3 regions of the Pseudomonas sp. Q1-7 genome follow, and region 3 is predicted to be linked to each of the others. Evidence: predicted binding sites of a transcription regulator. Region 3 holds the regulator's gene; each other region holds the start of a gene.

Region 1 (5,600 bases), 1.7 Mb from region 3:
TTCGGCTTCACCCTGGTGCACCTGTTCCTGGTGCTGTTGTTCGTCGAGGTGGGGCTGCGGGTCTGGGGCATGTCGCTGATCCGCTACGCCGAGGGCGATGGCGAGCAGATCAGCATGAAGCTGGTCAGCTTCGGCACCACCCTGCTGGCGGCCTGGCTGGTGTGGATCCTCACCGACACGGCGGTGCAGCACAGCCTCGGCGTCACTGGCCGCAACCGCGCCAATGCCCGCGCCCTGACCATGCTGCCGCTGATCCGCAACGTGCTGTTCGTGACCATCGCGGTGATCGCCCTGATCGTCGCCCTGGCCAATATGGGCGTGAACGTCACGCCGCTGCTGGCTGGCGCCGGCGTGATCGGCCTGGCCATCGGTTTCGGCGCGCAATCCCTGGTGGCGGACCTGATTACCGGCCTGTTCATCATCATCGAGGACTCGCTGTCCATCGACGACTACGTGGACGTCGGCGGCCACCTGGGCACCGTGGAAGGGCTGACCATCCGCACCGTGCGCCTGCGCGACCTGGACGGCGTGGTGCACACCATCCCCTTCAGCGAAATCAAAAGCATCAAGAACTACTCGCGGCAGTTCGGCTACGCCATGTTCCGCTGGCCGGTGCCGGCGAGCATGCCGATAGACGATGCCCTGAAGCTGGTCCAGGACGTGGCCAAGGAGTTGCGCAGCGATCCGTCGGTCTACCGCAGCCTGTGGTCTGCGCTGGAGATGCAGGGCGTGGAAGGCTTCGACAATGGCCAGGCGATCCTGCGCTTTCGCTTCAAGACCGCGCCCATCAAACAGTGGGAAGTGCAGCGGGCATTCAACCTGCGCCTGCGCCGCCGTCTCGACCAGGCGGGCCTGGAACTGGCGATGCCGAGGCTGAACGTGCAGTTGAGCCGGGCACGCCGGGCCGTCGAGGAGCCCGCACCCGAACAGGGCGTGCCGGTGGATGGGGGGATCTAGCGAGGTCATTCCGCTCCCACAACGCTGATCCATCCGCCCAATGAGCGGACAATAAAAAAGGCCTCCCGAGGGAGGCCTTAATGTTGACGCTATTTATAGGTATTCGTGGATCAGACGCTGTAGTACAGGTCGTATTCCAGCGGGTGCACGAAGGTGCGCACCTTGATTTCTTCTTCGCTCTTCAGCTCGATGTAGGCATCGATGAAGTCGTCGCTGAACACGCCGCCCTTGGTCAGGAACGCGCGGCCCTTGTCCAGTTCTTCCAGCGCCTCTTTCAGGCTGCCGCACACCTGCGGGATTTCCTTGGCCTCTTCCGGCGGCAGGTCATACAGGTTCTTGTCGGCGGCATCGCCGGGGTGGATCTTGTTCTGGATACCGTCCAGACCGGCCATCAGCAGGGCAGCGAAGGCCAGGTAGGGGTTGGCGGCCGGGTCCGGGAAGCGCGCTTCGATACGGCGGGCTTTCGGGCTGTTCACGTACGGGATACGGATGGAGGCGGAGCGGTTGCGGGCCGAGTAGGCCAGCATCACCGGGGCTTCGAAGCCGGGCACCAGACGCTTGTAGGAGTTGGTGGACGGGTTGGTGAAGCCGTTCAGGGCCTTGCCGTGCTTGATGATGCCGCCGATGAAGTACAGGGCGGTATCGGACAGGCCGGCATAGCCTTCGCCGGCGAAGGTGTTCTTGCCGTCCTTGGAGATGGACATGTGAACGTGCATGCCCGAGCCGTTGTCGCCGTACAGGGGCTTCGGCATGAAGGTCACGGTCTTGCCGTAGGCGTCGGCCACGTTGTGCACGCAGTACTTCAGGGTCTGAACTTCGTCAGCCTTGGCGACCAGGGTGTTGAACTTCACGCCGATCTCGTTCTGGCCGGCGGTCGCCACTTCGTGGTGGTGAACTTCGACCACCAGGCCCATTTCTTCCAGGGCGTTGCACATGGCGGTACGGATTTCGTGGTCGTGGTCGACCGGCGGTACCGGGAAGTAGCCGCCCTTCACGCCCGGACGGTGGCCCTTGTTGCCGCCTTCGACGTCCGCGTCGGTGTTCCAGGAAGCCTGCTCGGAGAAGATCTTGAACATGGAACCGGAGATGTCGGACTTGAACTTCACTTCGTCGAAGATGAAGAACTCCGGCTCCGGGCCGACGAATACGGTGTCACCGATACCGGTGGACTTCAGGTACTCCTCGGCGCGCTTGGCGATGGCGCGCGGGTCGCGGTCGTAGCCTTGCATGGTGCTCGGCTCGATGATGTCGCAGACCAGGATCAGGGTCGGCTCTTCGGTGAAGGGGTCCAGGACGGCGGTGCTGTCGTCCGGCAGCAGGATCATGTCGGAGGCTTCGATGCCTTTCCAGCCGGCGATGGAGGAGCCGTCGAACATCTTGCCGTGCTCGAAGAACTCGTCATCGGCGTCACGGGCCGGCATGGTCACGTGCTGCTGCTTGCCTTTGGTATCGGTGAAGCGCAGATCAATCCACTTCACGTCGTGTTCTTTAATCAGTTGAAGCGACTTCGACATGTTGTCCTCCAGGTGGATGGGGGCAGGAACCTTGCCTCCCAAAAAATTCGGTGTGAAGCCGGGGCGGGATAGTCCGCCAGGGCGACCTGCCTCACAAGGGAGCAAATTGCGTGCCAGTGCCCCGGAATGGGCAGAGGCCTTAGAACTCAGGCCTGGCGGGGGCTTGGCTGTGATTGTGCACAGTTTTACGCACCGTTTTCGTGCCTGTCGTGGTGCGCGCGATCCATTTTGGTGCGTGCTGGGCTTTGCTGAATGATTTTGGTCAAAGCTTGAACAATTTCCGCTATAATCCGCGCCCCTCTTTTTCGGCCGCCGTCCTCGCGCTGTTTTTCATGAAACTCATCGTCAAAGTCTTCCCGGAAATCACCATCAAGAGCCGGCCGGTGCGCAAGCATTTCATCCGCCAGCTCTCGAAGAACATCCGCGCAGTCCTCAAGGACCTCGACCCGGAACTCGAGGTGACCGGCGTCTGGGACAACCTGGAAGTCGAAACCCGGCAGACCGAGCCGAAGCTGTTGCGCGAGATGATCGACCGCCTGACCTGCACCCCGGGTATCGCCCACTTCCTCGAAGTGCACGAGTACCCGCTGGGCGACTTCGACGATGTGCTGGAAAAGTGCAAGCTGCACTACGCCGACCAGATCCCCGGCAAGATCTTTGCCGTGCGCTGCAAGCGTGCCGGCAAGCATGCGTTCACCTCCATGGAGCTGGAGCGCCATGTCGGCAGCCGCCTGCGCCAGGAGTGCAACGCCGCCGGCATCTCCCTGAACAACCCGGAAGTGCTGGTGCGCATGGAAGTGCGCGACCAGCGCCTGTTCGTCATCCACCACCAGCACGACGGCATCGGCGGCTATCCGCTGGGCTCCCTGGAGCAGACCCTGGTGCTGATGTCCGGCGGCTTCGACTCCACGGTCGCCGCGTACCAGATGATGCGTCGCGGCCTGATGACCCACTTCTGCTTCTTCAACCTGGGTGGCCGTGCACACGAACTGGGCGTGATGGAAGTCGCCCACTACCTGTGGGAGAAATTCGGCCGTTCCCAGCGCGTGCTGTTCATCAGCGTGCCCTTCGAGGAAGTGGTCGGCGAAATCCTCAGCAAGGTCGACAACAGTCAGATGGGCGTGGTGCTCAAGCGCATGATGCTGCGCGCCTCCACCCAGGTGGCGCGCAAGCTGAACCTGGACGCGCTGGTCACCGGCGAAGCCATCTCCCAGGTTTCCAGCCAGACCCTGCCGAACCTCTCGGTCATCGACTCGGCCACCGACATGCTGGTGCTGCGCCCGCTGATCGCCAGCCACAAGCAGGACATCATCGACACCGCGATGAAGATCGGCACCGCCGAGTTCGCCAAGCACATGCCTGAATACTGCGGCGTGATCTCGGTGAACCCGACCACCCGCGCCAAGCCCGGCCGCATCGAGCATGAGGAAGAGCAGTTCGACATGGCCGTGCTCAAACGCGCCCTGGAGCGCGCGCGGCAAGTGCCCATCGACCGGGTGATCGACGAACTCGGCCAGGACCTCAAGGTCGAGGAAGTGCGCGAAGCCCTGCCGGGCCAGATCGTCCTTGACATCCGCCACCCCGACGCCCAGGAAGACGATCCCCTGGAACTGCCCGGCGTCGAGGTGCAGGCGCTGCCTTTCTACGCGGTCAACAACCGCTTCAAGGACCTGGACGCCAACCGCCAGTACCTCCTGTATTGCGACAAGGGCGTGATGAGTCGCCTGCATGCCCACCACCTGCTCAGCGAGGGGCATGCCAATGTGCGCGTTTATCGCCCGGCCTAAACAGCCCGGGCTGTTCGGCGGGAGCATACGCCACCGCCCTCCCGACCTTCGGGCCGCCTGATTCGCACCACTTTCATCTGCGCCGCATAGACTGCGCGGCACACCGAATCCTCTGATCGAGACGCACAACCGTGATCGAAAAACTCCGCAACATCGCCATCATCGCCCACGTCGACCATGGCAAGACCACCCTGGTGGACAAGCTCCTGAAGCTCTCCGGCACCCTCGACCGCAAAGAAGCGGAATCCGAGCGCGTGATGGACTCCAACGACCAGGAAAAAGAGCGCGGCATCACCATCCTGGCGAAGAACACCGCCATCAAGTGGAACGGCTACAACATCAACATCGTCGACACCCCCGGCCACGCCGACTTCGGTGGCGAGGTGGAGCGCGTGATGTCCATGGTCGACTCCGTGCTGCTGGTGGTCGACGCCCAGGACGGCCCCATGCCGCAGACTCGCTTCGTGACCCAGAAGGCCTTCAAGGCCGGCCTGCGTCCGATCGTCGTGGTGAACAAGATCGACCGTCCGGGCGCCCGTCCTGACTGGGTCATCGACCAGATCTTCGACCTGTTCGACAACCTCGGCGCCACCGACGAGCAACTGGACTTCCCGATCGTCTACGCCAGCGCCCTGAACGGCATCGCCGGCCTCGACCACGAGAAGATGGACGACAACATGGACGCCCTGTTCCAGGCCATCATCGACCACGTACCGGTACCGGACGTCGACGTCGAAGGCCCGTTCCAGATGCAGATTTCCCAGCTGGACTACAACAGCTTCCTCGGCGTGATCGGCATCGGCCGTATCGCCCGTGGCCGCGTCAAGTCCAACACCCAGGTGGTCGCCGTGAGCGACGACGGCACCCGTCGCAACGGCCGTATCCTCAAGATCATGGGCCACTCCGGCCTGCAGCGCGTGGAAGTGGCCGAGGCGGAAGCCGGTGACATCGTCTGCGTCAGCGGCATGGAAGAGCTGTTCATCTCCGATACCCTGTGCGACCCGCAGAACGTCGAAGCCCGTCCACCGCTGACCGTCGACCAGCCCACCGTGAGCATGACCTTCCAGGTCAACGACTCGCCCTTCGCCGGCCGTGAAGGCAAGTTCGTCACCAGCCGCAACATCAAGGACCGCCTGGACAAGGAACTGCTGCACAACGTGGCCCTGCGCGTCGAAGCCGGTGATTCCGCCGAGAAATTCAAGGTTTCCGGCCGTGGCGAACTGCACCTCTCCGTACTGATCGAAACCATGCGCCGCGAAGGCTTCGAGCTGGCCGTGGGCCGCCCGGAAGTGGTGATCATCGAGAAGGACGGCGAGAAGCAGGAGCCCTACGAGAACGTCAC
Region 2 (5,600 bases), 1.3 Mb from region 3:
CCACGTGCAGCATGGTGGTGTCGGCCCAGCCGGTGACGCCCTCCTTCGGGAACACCGTCTCCACCGGCTGCATCTCGGCCTTCAGGGCGTTGGCCATGTAGCCCCAGGTGCTGGCGGCCGCCACCCCTTCGTTCTTGAAGTCGCTCATCTGCACGGTTGCGTCGTGCCAGTAGCGGTGCACCAGTTCATGCTGTTTGCGCAGCAGGTCGAGCACGGCGGCGTACTGCGCTTCGGTCAGCTGGTACGGGTCCTGGATACCCAGTTCCGGCCTGGCGGATTTCAGGTAAAGGGCGGCATCGGCGATGTAGATCGGGCCGTCGTAGGCCTGCACGCGGCCCTTGTTGGACTTGCCGTCGGCCAGGTCCAGGGGTTCGAAGACCACGGCCCAGCTGTCCGGCGCCTGCTTGAACAGCCGGGTGTTGTACATCAGCAGGTTCGGGCCCCACTGGTAGGGGGTGCCGTAGTGAACGCCCTGCACCGTGTGCCAGGGTGCGTCCTGCAGGCGTTCGTCGAGGGTGTTCCAGTTGGGGATCAGGGCGGTGTTGATGGGCTGCACGCGCTTGCCGGCCACCAGGCGCAGGGAGGCGTCGCCGGAGGCGGTGACCAGGTCGTAGCCACCCTTGGCCATCAGGCTGACCATCTCGTCGGAGGTGGCGGCGGTCTTCACGTTGACCTTGCAGCCCGTGTCTTTCTCGAACTGGGTGACCCAGTCGTAGTTCTTGTCCGACTCGCCGCGCTCGATGTAGCCGGGCCAGGCGATGATGTCGAGCTGCCCTTCGCCCGCGCCGAGTTGCTTCAGCGGTTCGGCGGCCTGGGCGGAGGCGATGAGGCAGGCGCAACTGACGGCGAACGAGAGGGAAACGGACTTGAGCGAGGGCATTGTCGACTCCTGTTGTACATGACGTGCGGAGCCCGATCGGCGGAACTGCAGGCCGTTGGCGGTGCGCGGAAAGCGTGCCGAAAATCACGGCCGCTGCTCGCATTGAGCAGCGTAGTTCGGGGCTTTGGGGCTGACAAGGCAGCGCGGATGGACCCCGGCGAGGCTGCTCGCCGGTTCAGAAATGAAGGGTCGCCTCGCCCTTGCGCCAGTTGCAGGGACAGAGTTCCTCGGTCAGCAGGGCGTCGAGCAGGCGCAGGGTTTCCTGCGGATTGCGCCCCACCAGCAGGTCGTTCACCGAGACATGGCGAATGACGTTGTCGGGATCGATGATGAAGGTCGCGCGCAGGGCCACGCCTTCGTGGCGGTCGATGATGCCCAGGGCGTCGGCCAGCTCGTGCCTGCTGTCGGCCAGCCAGGGGAAGCTCAGGCCTTTCAGGTCCTTGTGGTCGCGGCGCCAGGCAAGGTGGACGAACTCGCTGTCGGTGGAGGCGCCGATCAACTGGGTGTCGCGATCGTCGAACTGTTCCAGCAGGTCACCGTAGGCCTTGATTTCGGTCGGGCAGACGAAGGTGAAGTCCTTGGGCCAGAAGAACAGCACTTTCCATTTGCCCAGGTAGCTGTCCTGGTTGACCCGTTTGAAGGCGTTCTCCGGGGTCGGCAGGGGTTCCGAGTCGTGGTCCACCGCCAGCAGGTCGAACGCCGGCAGTTTGTCTCCGATGGTAAGCATTGCGGGTTTCCTCCGATGGCAGGGTGCGGAGGCACCGGGTTGGGGCAAGTATGGAAGGCGCTTGGCCGCTTTGAAATGCGGCCCGGCTATGCGGCCCATAGCGGCGTTCCAATGAGCATAGGCCGACCGGTTATTGGGCAAATTCCAAATCGCAACATATGTATAGAACAATCGGGCCATAGGGCTGCGCGGAGGCCGGACTAGACTATCTATTCCAAGGATGGAAGTTCCCCTGCCCGACGATAGGGGGAACACCTCGCCGTCGCATTCCGTCCAACCCGGTACCGCCGCCAAATAGGGCGAGCCGTGGAGTTCCGCCCAGCGGGATGCACCGGTCTGGGGCGCGACGGCTGTGCGTGTGCTGCAAGTTGTTGAAATGCAGACGATTGTTGCGATGGCACGGGGCTTGCGACTGCATATCTGCCCGTGGTGACAAGGAGTTAGGCATGTCCCGCACTTTCTATGACGAGATGTACGACGCGAGTGGCGAATGCCGTCCGCATTACCGGGAATTCGCACGCTGGCTGGCGGACGCGCCCGAGGAGCTGCTGGCGCAGCGACGCCGAGAGGCCGACCTGCTGTTCCACCGCGCCGGTATCACCTTCACCCTCTACGGCGATGAGCAGGGCACCGAGCGGCTGATCCCCTTCGACACCATTCCCCGCGCCATTCCCATGAGCGAATGGCGGGTGGTGGAGAAGGGCTGCATCCAGCGCGTCAAGGCGCTGAACATGTTCCTCGCCGACCTCTACCACGACCAGCGGATCATCACGGCGGGGATCATTCCCGCCGAGCAGGTGCTGGCCAACGAGGGCTACCAGATCGCCATGCAGGGCCTGGACTTGCACCGTGGCATCTACGCCCATATCGCCGGGGTGGACCTGGTGCGCGATGGCGACGGCACCTACTACGTGCTGGAGGACAACCTGCGCACGCCCAGCGGCGTCAGCTACATGCTGGAAGACCGCAAGATGATGATGCGGCTGTTTCCCGAGCTGTTCTCCGCCCAGCGCGTCGCCCCCATCGACCACTACCCGAACCTGTTGCTGGACACCCTGAAAAGCTCTAGCCCGCTGGACAACCCCAGTGTGGTGGTGCTGACCCCGGGGCGCTTCAACAGCGCCTACTTCGAGCACGCCTTCCTCGCGCGCGAGATGGGTGTGGAGCTGGTGGAAGGCGCCGACCTGTTTGTCCGCGACGACCGCGTGTTCATGCGCACCACGTCCGGTCCGCAGCCGGTGGACGTGATTTACCGCCGGCTGGATGACGCCTTCCTCGACCCCCTGGCCTTCAACCCCGAATCCATGCTCGGCGTACCCGGTCTGCTGGCCGCCTATCGCGCCGGCAATGTGCTGCTGGCCAACGCCATCGGCACCGGGGTGGCGGACGACAAGTCCATCTATCCCTATGTCGGCGAGATGATCCGCTTCTACCTGAACGAGGAACCCATCCTGCAGAACGTGCCCACCTGGCAATGCCGCAAACCGGAAGACCTGTCCCACGTGCTGGCCCACCTGCCCGAGCTGGTGGTCAAGGAAACCCAGGGCTCCGGCGGCTACGGCATGCTGGTGGGGCCGGCGGCCAGCGCCAAGGAGATCGAAGCCTTCCGCGAGCGCCTCAAGGCCCGGCCGGAGGCCTACATCGCCCAGCCGACCCTGTGCCTGTCCACCTGCCCGACCTTCGTCGAGCAGGGCATCGCGCCGCGCCACATCGACCTGCGACCCTTCGTCCTGTCCGGTCGGGAAACCCGCCTGGTGCCCGGCGGCCTGACCCGCGTCGCGCTGCGCGAAGGCTCCCTGGTGGTGAACTCGTCCCAGGGCGGCGGCACCAAGGACACCTGGATTGTGGAGGACTGAACATGCTCAGCAGAACCGCCTCCGAACTCTACTGGATGTCCCGTTACCTGGAACGCGCGGAAAACCTGGCGCGCATGCTGGACGTCAGCTACTCGCTGTCGCTGATGCCCCAGGACGGCCGTGGCGACGGGCTGGAAGAACTGGCCATGTCGCTGCTCAGCACCGGCACCCTGGAGCTCTACCAGGAGCGCCACGGCCAGTTGAACGCCGGGCGCATGCTGCACTTCTTCGCCCTGGACGCCGACAACCAGGCCAGCATCTACAGCTGCCTGCGCGCGGCACGGAGCAATGCCCATGCGGTGCGCGGCCGGATAACCGCCGACATCTGGGAGAACATCAACGCCACCTGGCTGGAGATGCTGAGCATTTCCAACGAAGGGCTGGGTCGCTACGGCATCAGCCGCTTCTGCGAATGGGTAAAGGAGCGTTCGCACCTGTTCCGTGGCGCCACCTACGGCACCATCATGCGCGGTGAAGCCTACAGCTTCATTCGCCTGGGTACCTTCATCGAACGGGCCGACAACACCCTGCGCCTGCTGGACTCACGCTACGAGATGTTCGGCGAGGAATCGGAGGAGGTCAGCGACAGTTCGGCCCGTGGTTATTACCAATGGAGCGCCTTGCTCCGCGCCCTGTCGTCCTTCGAGGCGTACACCGAGGTCTACCGGGGTTCCCCGGAAGCCCGCCAGGTCTCCGAGCTGCTGCTGCTGCGCGCCGACGTGCCGCGCTCGCTGCGCACCTGCATGGGCGAGCTCAACGACATCCTCGCCAGCCTGCCCGGAGACAACGGTCGCCCGGCCCAGCGCCTGGCGGCCGAACTGGATGCGCGGCTGCGCTACACCGCCATCGACGAGATCCTCGCCGAAGGCCTGCACACCTGGCTAACCGACTTCATTCTGCTGGTCCGCCAACTGGCCCGGGCCATCCACAGTTCGTATCTGGAGGCCGTATGAAACTGTCCATCCGCCACGACACCACCTATCGCTACGACGACCCTGTCCGCGCCAGCATCCAGTACCTGCGCCTGACGCCCCAGGAGAACGAACGTCAGCACGTGCTCAACTGGGAGCTGACCCTGCCGCATCCGGTGCGCGCCCAGGTCGACCCCTTCGGCAATATCTTCCATGTGCTGACCCTGGACGAGCCCCATGAGTCCATCGTCATCAGCGCCCGTGGCCAGGTCGAGATCGACGAGCACAGCGAGGCCGAGCACGACCATCATTCGGCCTTGCCCTTCCTGCGCTTCACTCGCCTGACCATGGCCGACGACGCCCTGCGCGAGTTCGCCGCGCGGCAGTGCGGCAGCCGCCGCGACCGCAGCACGCTGATCGAGCTGATGGACGCCTTGCACGAGCAGATGCCGTTCAAGAAAGGCGTGACCCACGTCGACAGCACCGCGGCCGAAGCCTTCGCCGGCCGCGCCGGGGTCTGCCAGGACCACGCCCACGCCTTCCTCGCCTGCGCCCGCAGCCTGGGCATCCCGGCGCGCTTCGTCTCCGGTTACCTGTACCAGGGCGACAAGCAGAGCCTGGCCAGCCATGCCTGGGCCGAAGCCTGGCTGGACGATGCCTGGTACACCTTCGACGTGACCAACAAACTGGCCCGTCCCGAGCGCCACCTGAAGCTGGCGGTGGGCCTGGACTACCTGGATGCCTGTCCGGTGCGCGGCATGCGCCGTGGCGGTGGCGGCGAGCAGATGCACGCCAAGGTGGTCGTACAGCCGTTGTTGCAGGTTCAGGGACAGTAAGGCGCGCATACCTGTCTGCGCGCGGCGCCGGTCGCCGCTTCCTGCCCAGGCCCGTCGCACGACGGGTCCGGCGACCGGGTTCACGGCGCGCGCAGTCCCAACAAGGAGAACCGGCATGACCTATTGCGTCGCCATGCACCTGAAAGAAGGCCTGGTATTCGTTTCCGACTCGCGCACCAACGCGGGCATCGACCACATCGCCACCTTCCGCAAGCTCTACGCCTTCGGCGTCAGCGGCGAACGGTTGATCGTGCTGCAGAGCGCCGGCAACCTGGCCACTTCGCAATCGGTGGTGAACCTGCTCAAGCAGCGCCTGCACGGGCCAGGCCCGAACCTCCACAGCGTGCCCACCCTCTACGACGCCACCGCCCTGGTGGCGGAAACCATACG
Region 3 (5,600 bases):
GGTGAGCAGGTCGATGGCGGCATACATGTCTTCATGCTCCGCATTGGCAACGACTTCGCCGCCGGCGATGTGCAAAGTGGCTTCGATTTTCTGTTTGAGTTTCTCGACCTGCATGATCACCTGTACGTTGGTGATTCGGTCGAAATGGCGCTCCAGACGGTCGAATTTCTCGACAACGTAGTTGCGCAGGGCGTCGGTCACATCCAGTTGATGTCCACTGATGTTGACTTGCATACCGCGTTCTCCTTATTGCCCGTGTAGAAGAGACAGGCTAACGGGCCTGCCACCGGAACACTTTGGCGTGGGTCAATATCCGCGTCACATCAGTCGCTTTCGTTCGCTGGAAGGCGCTATCCCAAGGGATTCGCGATACTTGGCTACTGTGCGACGGGCCACTTGAATGCCCTGTGCCTCCAGTAAACCAGCGATCTTGCTGTCACTCAACGGCTTTTTCGGATTTTCCGCTGCGACCAGTTTCTTGATGATGGCGCGGATCGCGGTAGACGAGCATTCGCCGCCTTCCGAAGTACTGACGTGGCTGGAGAAGAAGTACTTCAGCTCGTAGATTCCGCGGGGTGTGTGCATGTATTTCTGGGTGGTCACGCGCGAGATGGTTGACTCGTGCATGCCCACGGCTTCAGCGATGTCGTGCAGGACCAGGGGTTTCATCGCCTCTTCGCCGTATTCGAGAAAGCCGCGCTGGTGCTCGACGATCTGGGTGGCCACCTTCATCAGGGTTTCGTTGCGGCTCTGCAGGCTCTTGATGAACCAGCGCGCCTCCTGCAACTGGTTGCGCATGAAGGTGTTGTCGGCGCTGGAGTCCGCGCGGCGGACGAAGCCGGCGTAGTGAGGATTGACACGCAGGCGCGGCACGGCTTCCTGGTTCAGCTCCACCAGCCAGCGTTCGTTGTGCTTGCGAACGATGACGTCAGGTACGACGTACTCGGGCTCGCTCGCTTCGATCTGCGAGCCGGGGCGTGGATTCAGGCCCTGGATCAGTTCGATGATCTGGCGCAGCTCGTCCTCCTTGACCTTCATGCGCCGCATCAACTGGGTGTAGTCGCGGCCGCCCAGCAGGTCGAGGAAATCGCTCGCCAGTCGTTGTGCCTCGGTCAGCCATGGGGTTCCCGGGGGCAGTTGGCGCAGTTGCAGGAGCAGGCACTCGCGCAGGTCGCGGGCACCGATACCGGCGGGCTCGAACTGCTGGATTCGGTGGAGGACGACTTCGACCTCGTCCAGTTCGATACCGAGTTCGGGGTCGAAGGCATCGACGATCTCCGCCAGTGACTCCTCAAGGTAGCCGTCGCTGTTGATGCAGTCGATCAGGGTGACCGCGATCAGGCGGTCGGTATCGGACATGGGCGCCAGGTTGAGTTGCCAGAGCAGGTGGCTCTGCAGGCTCTCACCGACCGAGGTGCGCGAGGTGAAGTCCCATTCGTCGTCATCGTTGCTCGGCAGGCTGCTGGCACTGGTCTGGTAGACGTCTTCCCAGGCGGTGTCGACGGGAAGTTCGTTAGGAATGCGTTCGTGCCACTCGCCATCTTCCATGGCTTCGGCATTGGTCTCGACGCTGGACTCCTGGAAGCTGACCTCCTGGCTGCCGGGATTGGGCAACTGATCGCCTTCGGCCATGGGGTCGGAGGTGTCGAAGTCGTCGCCATCCTCCTGCCGCTCGAGCATCGGGTTCGACTCCAGCGCTTCCTGGATCTCCTGTTGGAGGTCCAGGGTGGAGAGTTGGAGCAGGCGGATGGCCTGTTGCAGCTGAGGGGTCATCGTCAGCTGCTGGCCCATCTTGAGGACTAGCGATGGTTTCATGGCAGAGGGCTTAGCACCTTATTCGCCGGCGCTCGCGCGCCATCCACTACAGGGCGCCGAGGCGCCACCAGGAAGCAAATTATATGCCTGACCTTGAAGGATTTGCCTAGCTCGCGCAAGTCGCCTTGTAGGCGCGGTCGCGCGAAACTACAGGCGGAACTCGTGGCCTAGGTAGACTTCCTTCACCAACTGATTGGCCAGGATGGCTTCCGCATTGCCTTCGGCGATCAGCTGTCCATCGCTGACGATGTAGGCGGTCTCGCAGATGTCCAGGGTCTCGCGGACGTTGTGGTCGGTGATGAGCACACCGATCCCCTTGGCCTTGAGGTGATGGATGATCTGCTTGATATCGCCCACGGAAATCGGGTCCACGCCGGCGAAGGGCTCGTCCAGCAGGATGAACTTGGGGGCGGTGGCGAGGGCGCGGGCAATCTCCACGCGACGGCGTTCGCCACCCGACAGGCTCATGCCGAGGCTGTCACGAATGTGGCTGATATGGAATTCCTGCAGCAGACTTTCCAGCTCTTTGCGGCGTGCGGCGCGGTCGAGGTCCTTGCGGGTCTCGAGAATCGCCATGATGTTGTCCGCCACGCTGAGCTTGCGGAAAATCGAGGCTTCCTGCGGCAGGTAGCCAATGCCGGCGCGGGCGCGGCCGTGCATGGGCTGGTGGGTGACGTCCTGCTGGTCGATGAGAACGCGCCCCTGATCGGCCTTGACCAGGCCGACGATCATGTAGAAACAGGTCGTCTTGCCCGCGCCGTTGGGGCCGAGGAGGCCGACGATCTGGCCGCTGTCGATGGACAGGCTGACGTCGCGAACCACCTGGCGGCTCTTGTAGCTCTTGGCGAGGTGCTGGGCTTTGAGAGTCGCCATTACTGTGCTTTCTGCTCTTTTTTCTTCGGCTGGATGACCATGTCGATCCGTGGGCGCGGCGTGGTCACGTTGCTGCCGGTGGCGCGGCCCGCGTTGACGATCTGGCGTTGGGTGTCATAAACGATTTTTTCGCCTTCGAAGGTATTGCCTTCCTGAACCACCTTGGCCTGGTCGAGAAGGATGATGCGCTCGTTGGCGGCGAAGTACTGGATGGTCAGGCCGTAGGCTTTGACGATTTCCTTGTCCACAGCGGGCCTTTGCTCGTAGTAGGCGGGTTTGCCCACCGAGGTAAAGACTTCGACGTCGCCATTGGCGTCCTGGGTGATGGTGACGGTGTCGCCGGTGATCTTCAGGGTGCCCTGGGTGATCACGACGTTGCCGCGGTACACCGCGACACCCTGTTTGTCATCGAGCTCGGCGCTGTCGGCCTGGACGCGGATCGGTTGGTCGCGGTCCGTGGGCAGTGCCCAGGCGGTAGCACTTCCGAGTGCGGTGCCCAGGCTGAGCAACAGGGGGAGGGTATTAACGAACCTCATGCTGACCTCTTACGTTGGACTGCAGGAGCATCCTGCCGTCATTCAAGTACGCTTTCATTCCTTGTGCCGTGGTCACCCCATTGGCCGCGTCGATTCTAACGGCTTGCTGGGTCTGCGCATATTCCTCGTCGGGGAACACGGTCAGGCGGCTGGTAGTCAGGATGGTCGGGCGCCCCTTGGCGTCAGTGCGGGCCACCCTGACCTTGTCGATCAGTTCGACCTGCTTGCCTTCGGGGCCCACCTCGCCACGCTCGCTCTGCACGTGCCAGGGGTAGGCGGTTCCGCGGTGCAGCAGGAGGTCGGGGTTGGTCAGCAAGGTGACATCGGTCGCCTTGAGGTGTTCGAGGCGCTTGGCGGTCATTTCGTAGTTGAGCTTGCCATCGGGCTGGAACTGGGTGCTCTTGCCGTTCTCGACGTAGAAGTCGATGGCATTGTCGTTGCGCTGGGCGGAGGTCCGGTCCATGAAGCTTTCCGGACGGATGTTCCAGTAGCCGAGGGCGATGAGCAGCGCCACGACGGGTGTCAGGATCAGGGCCAGGCGAAGGTTCTTGGGCATGGGCGGGTCTCAGAGATAGGCGGCTTGCGCCGCTTCCAGTTTGCCCTGGGCGCGCAGGATGAGTTCGCAGAACTCGCGCGCCGCGCCTTCGCCACCGCGGGCTTGCGTGACGCCATGGGCGCGCTCGCGCACAAAGGCGTCGGCGTTGGCGACCGCCATGCCCAGGCCGACGCGGCGGATCACCGGCAGGTCGGGCAGGTCGTCGCCGAGGTAGGCGACCTGGTCATGGGTCAATCCGAGTTCGGCAAGCAGGCCGTCAAGCACCACCAGCTTGTCTTCGCGCCCCTGAAACAGGTGCTGGATGCCGAGGTTCTGTGCGCGGCGCTCGACCACTTCGGACTGGCGGCCGCTGATGATGGCGGTGCGTACCCCAGCATTCATCAGCATCTTGATGCCGTGGCCGTCGAGGGTATTGAAGGTCTTGAATTCGCCGCCGCCAGGCAGGAAGTAGAGGCGGCCGTCGGTCAGTACGCCGTCCACATCGAACACGGCCAGGCGAACGGCCTTGGCACGGACGAGGAGTTCGTTGCTCATCAGATCACTCCGGCGCGGGTCATGTCGTGGATATGCAGGGCGCCAACGGGGCGGTCGTCTTCGTCGACCACTACCAGCACGTTGATCTTGTAGTCGTCCATGATCTTCAGGGCTTCGGCGGCGAGCATGTCCGGTCGCACGGTCTTCCCGTGGATGGTCATGACGTCGTCGATGCTGGCATGGCGCACATCAACGCCCTTGTCCAGGGTGCGGCGCAGGTCGCCGTCGGTGAATATGCCCGCGAGACTGCCGTCATCCTCCTTCACCACGGTCATGCCAAGGCCCTTGCGGGTCATTTCCAGCAGCGCCTCACGCAGAGGCGTGCCGCGCGCGACGCTAGGCAGGCTGTCGCCGCCGTGCATGATGTTCTCCACCTTGAGCAGCAGGCGCCGCCCCAGTGCACCGCCCGGGTGGGAGAAGGCAAAGTCTTCGGCCGTGAAGCCTCGGGCCTCCAGCAGGGCGATGGCCAGTGCGTCACCTAGCACGAGGGCGGCTGTGGTGGAGGAGGTGGGGGCCAGGTTCAGCGGGCAGGCTTCTTGGGCCACGCGGGCATCGAGATTGGCCGCGGCGGCCTTGGCCAGCGCCGAATCCGGATTCCCGGTAAGGCTGATCAGGGTGATGCCAAGGCGCTTGATCAGCGGCAGAAGGGTGACGATCTCAGCGGTGGAGCCGGAGTTGGATAGCGCCAACACCACGTCATCGCGGGTGATCATGCCCATGTCGCCATGGCTCGCTTCGGCCGGGTGAACGAAGAAGGACGGGGTCCCGGTGCTCGCCAGGGTAGCAGCGATTTTCTTGCCGATGTGCCCGGACTTGCCCATTCCCACAACCACCACGCGCCCCTTGCAGGCCAGGATGAGCTCGCTGGCGCGTACGAAATCAGCGTCTATGCGCGGCAGAAGGGCGTCGATCGCCTCGCGTTCGAGCTGGATGGTGCGTTGTGCGGACTTGATGAGATCGCTGGATTGGCTCATGGAGGGCGCGCGGTTGCCGAAGGAAAAGTCAGCGATTATAGCGATAAAGGCGATTCAGCTCACGCGCCAATGCCGAGGAAGCTGTCGCAAAGCTGAACAGGGGCTGGGGCGGCCTTGGGAGGCGCATTGGCGCGGTGATATAGTTCGCGCCTTGTTCGGCCTGTCCCGGGCGGGTGTCCTTGCGTTGGGGCGCGTCGTCTTTCAGGGAGGCTGTATTGCAAGGAGTCCAGATGAGCGCCGAAAACGCCTATGCCGTCGAGCTGAAGGGGGTAACCTTCAAGCGCGGCACGCGCAGTATTTTCCAAGATGTCG

What was found. Region 3 encodes sigma-54, which starts transcription at its own class of promoters, with help from an activator protein. Its sites were predicted from a motif close to ANTGGCATNNANNTTGCTNT; they were not measured.
Region 1: the regulator sigma-54 is predicted to act here: its motif matches at 2,570-2,589, upstream of glnA (glutamate--ammonia ligase).
Region 2: the regulator sigma-54 is predicted to act here: its motif matches at 2,001-2,020, upstream of PJW05_RS11930 (circularly permuted type 2 ATP-grasp protein).

Annotation. Positions count from the first base shown of each region.
Region 1 is NZ_CP116304.1:5,421,841-5,427,440, reverse strand. Features, by position in the region: gene PJW05_RS24970 (mechanosensitive ion channel family protein) at 1-957, shown strand, start outside; gene glnA (glutamate--ammonia ligase) at 1,068-2,471, opposite strand; gene thiI (tRNA uracil 4-sulfurtransferase ThiI) at 2,804-4,258, shown strand; gene typA (translational GTPase TypA) at 4,390-5,600, shown strand, end outside.
Region 2 is NZ_CP116304.1:2,588,079-2,593,678, forward strand. Features, by position in the region: gene ydcS (putative ABC transporter substrate-binding protein YdcS) at 1-880, opposite strand, end outside; gene PJW05_RS11925 (peroxiredoxin) at 1,056-1,607, opposite strand; gene PJW05_RS11930 (circularly permuted type 2 ATP-grasp protein) at 2,054-3,463, shown strand; gene PJW05_RS11935 (alpha-E domain-containing protein) at 3,466-4,416, shown strand; gene PJW05_RS11940 (transglutaminase family protein) at 4,413-5,210, shown strand; gene PJW05_RS11945 (proteasome-type protease) at 5,326-5,600, shown strand, end outside.
Region 3 is NZ_CP116304.1:1,299,609-1,305,208, forward strand. Features, by position in the region: gene hpf (ribosome hibernation-promoting factor, HPF/YfiA family) at 1-234, opposite strand, end outside; gene PJW05_RS06050 (RNA polymerase factor sigma-54) at 319-1,815, opposite strand; gene lptB (LPS export ABC transporter ATP-binding protein) at 1,963-2,688, opposite strand; gene lptA (lipopolysaccharide transport periplasmic protein LptA) at 2,688-3,224, opposite strand; gene lptC (LPS export ABC transporter periplasmic protein LptC) at 3,211-3,780, opposite strand; gene PJW05_RS06070 (KdsC family phosphatase) at 3,790-4,314, opposite strand; gene PJW05_RS06075 (KpsF/GutQ family sugar-phosphate isomerase) at 4,314-5,288, opposite strand; gene PJW05_RS06080 (ATP-binding cassette domain-containing protein) at 5,519-5,600, shown strand, end outside.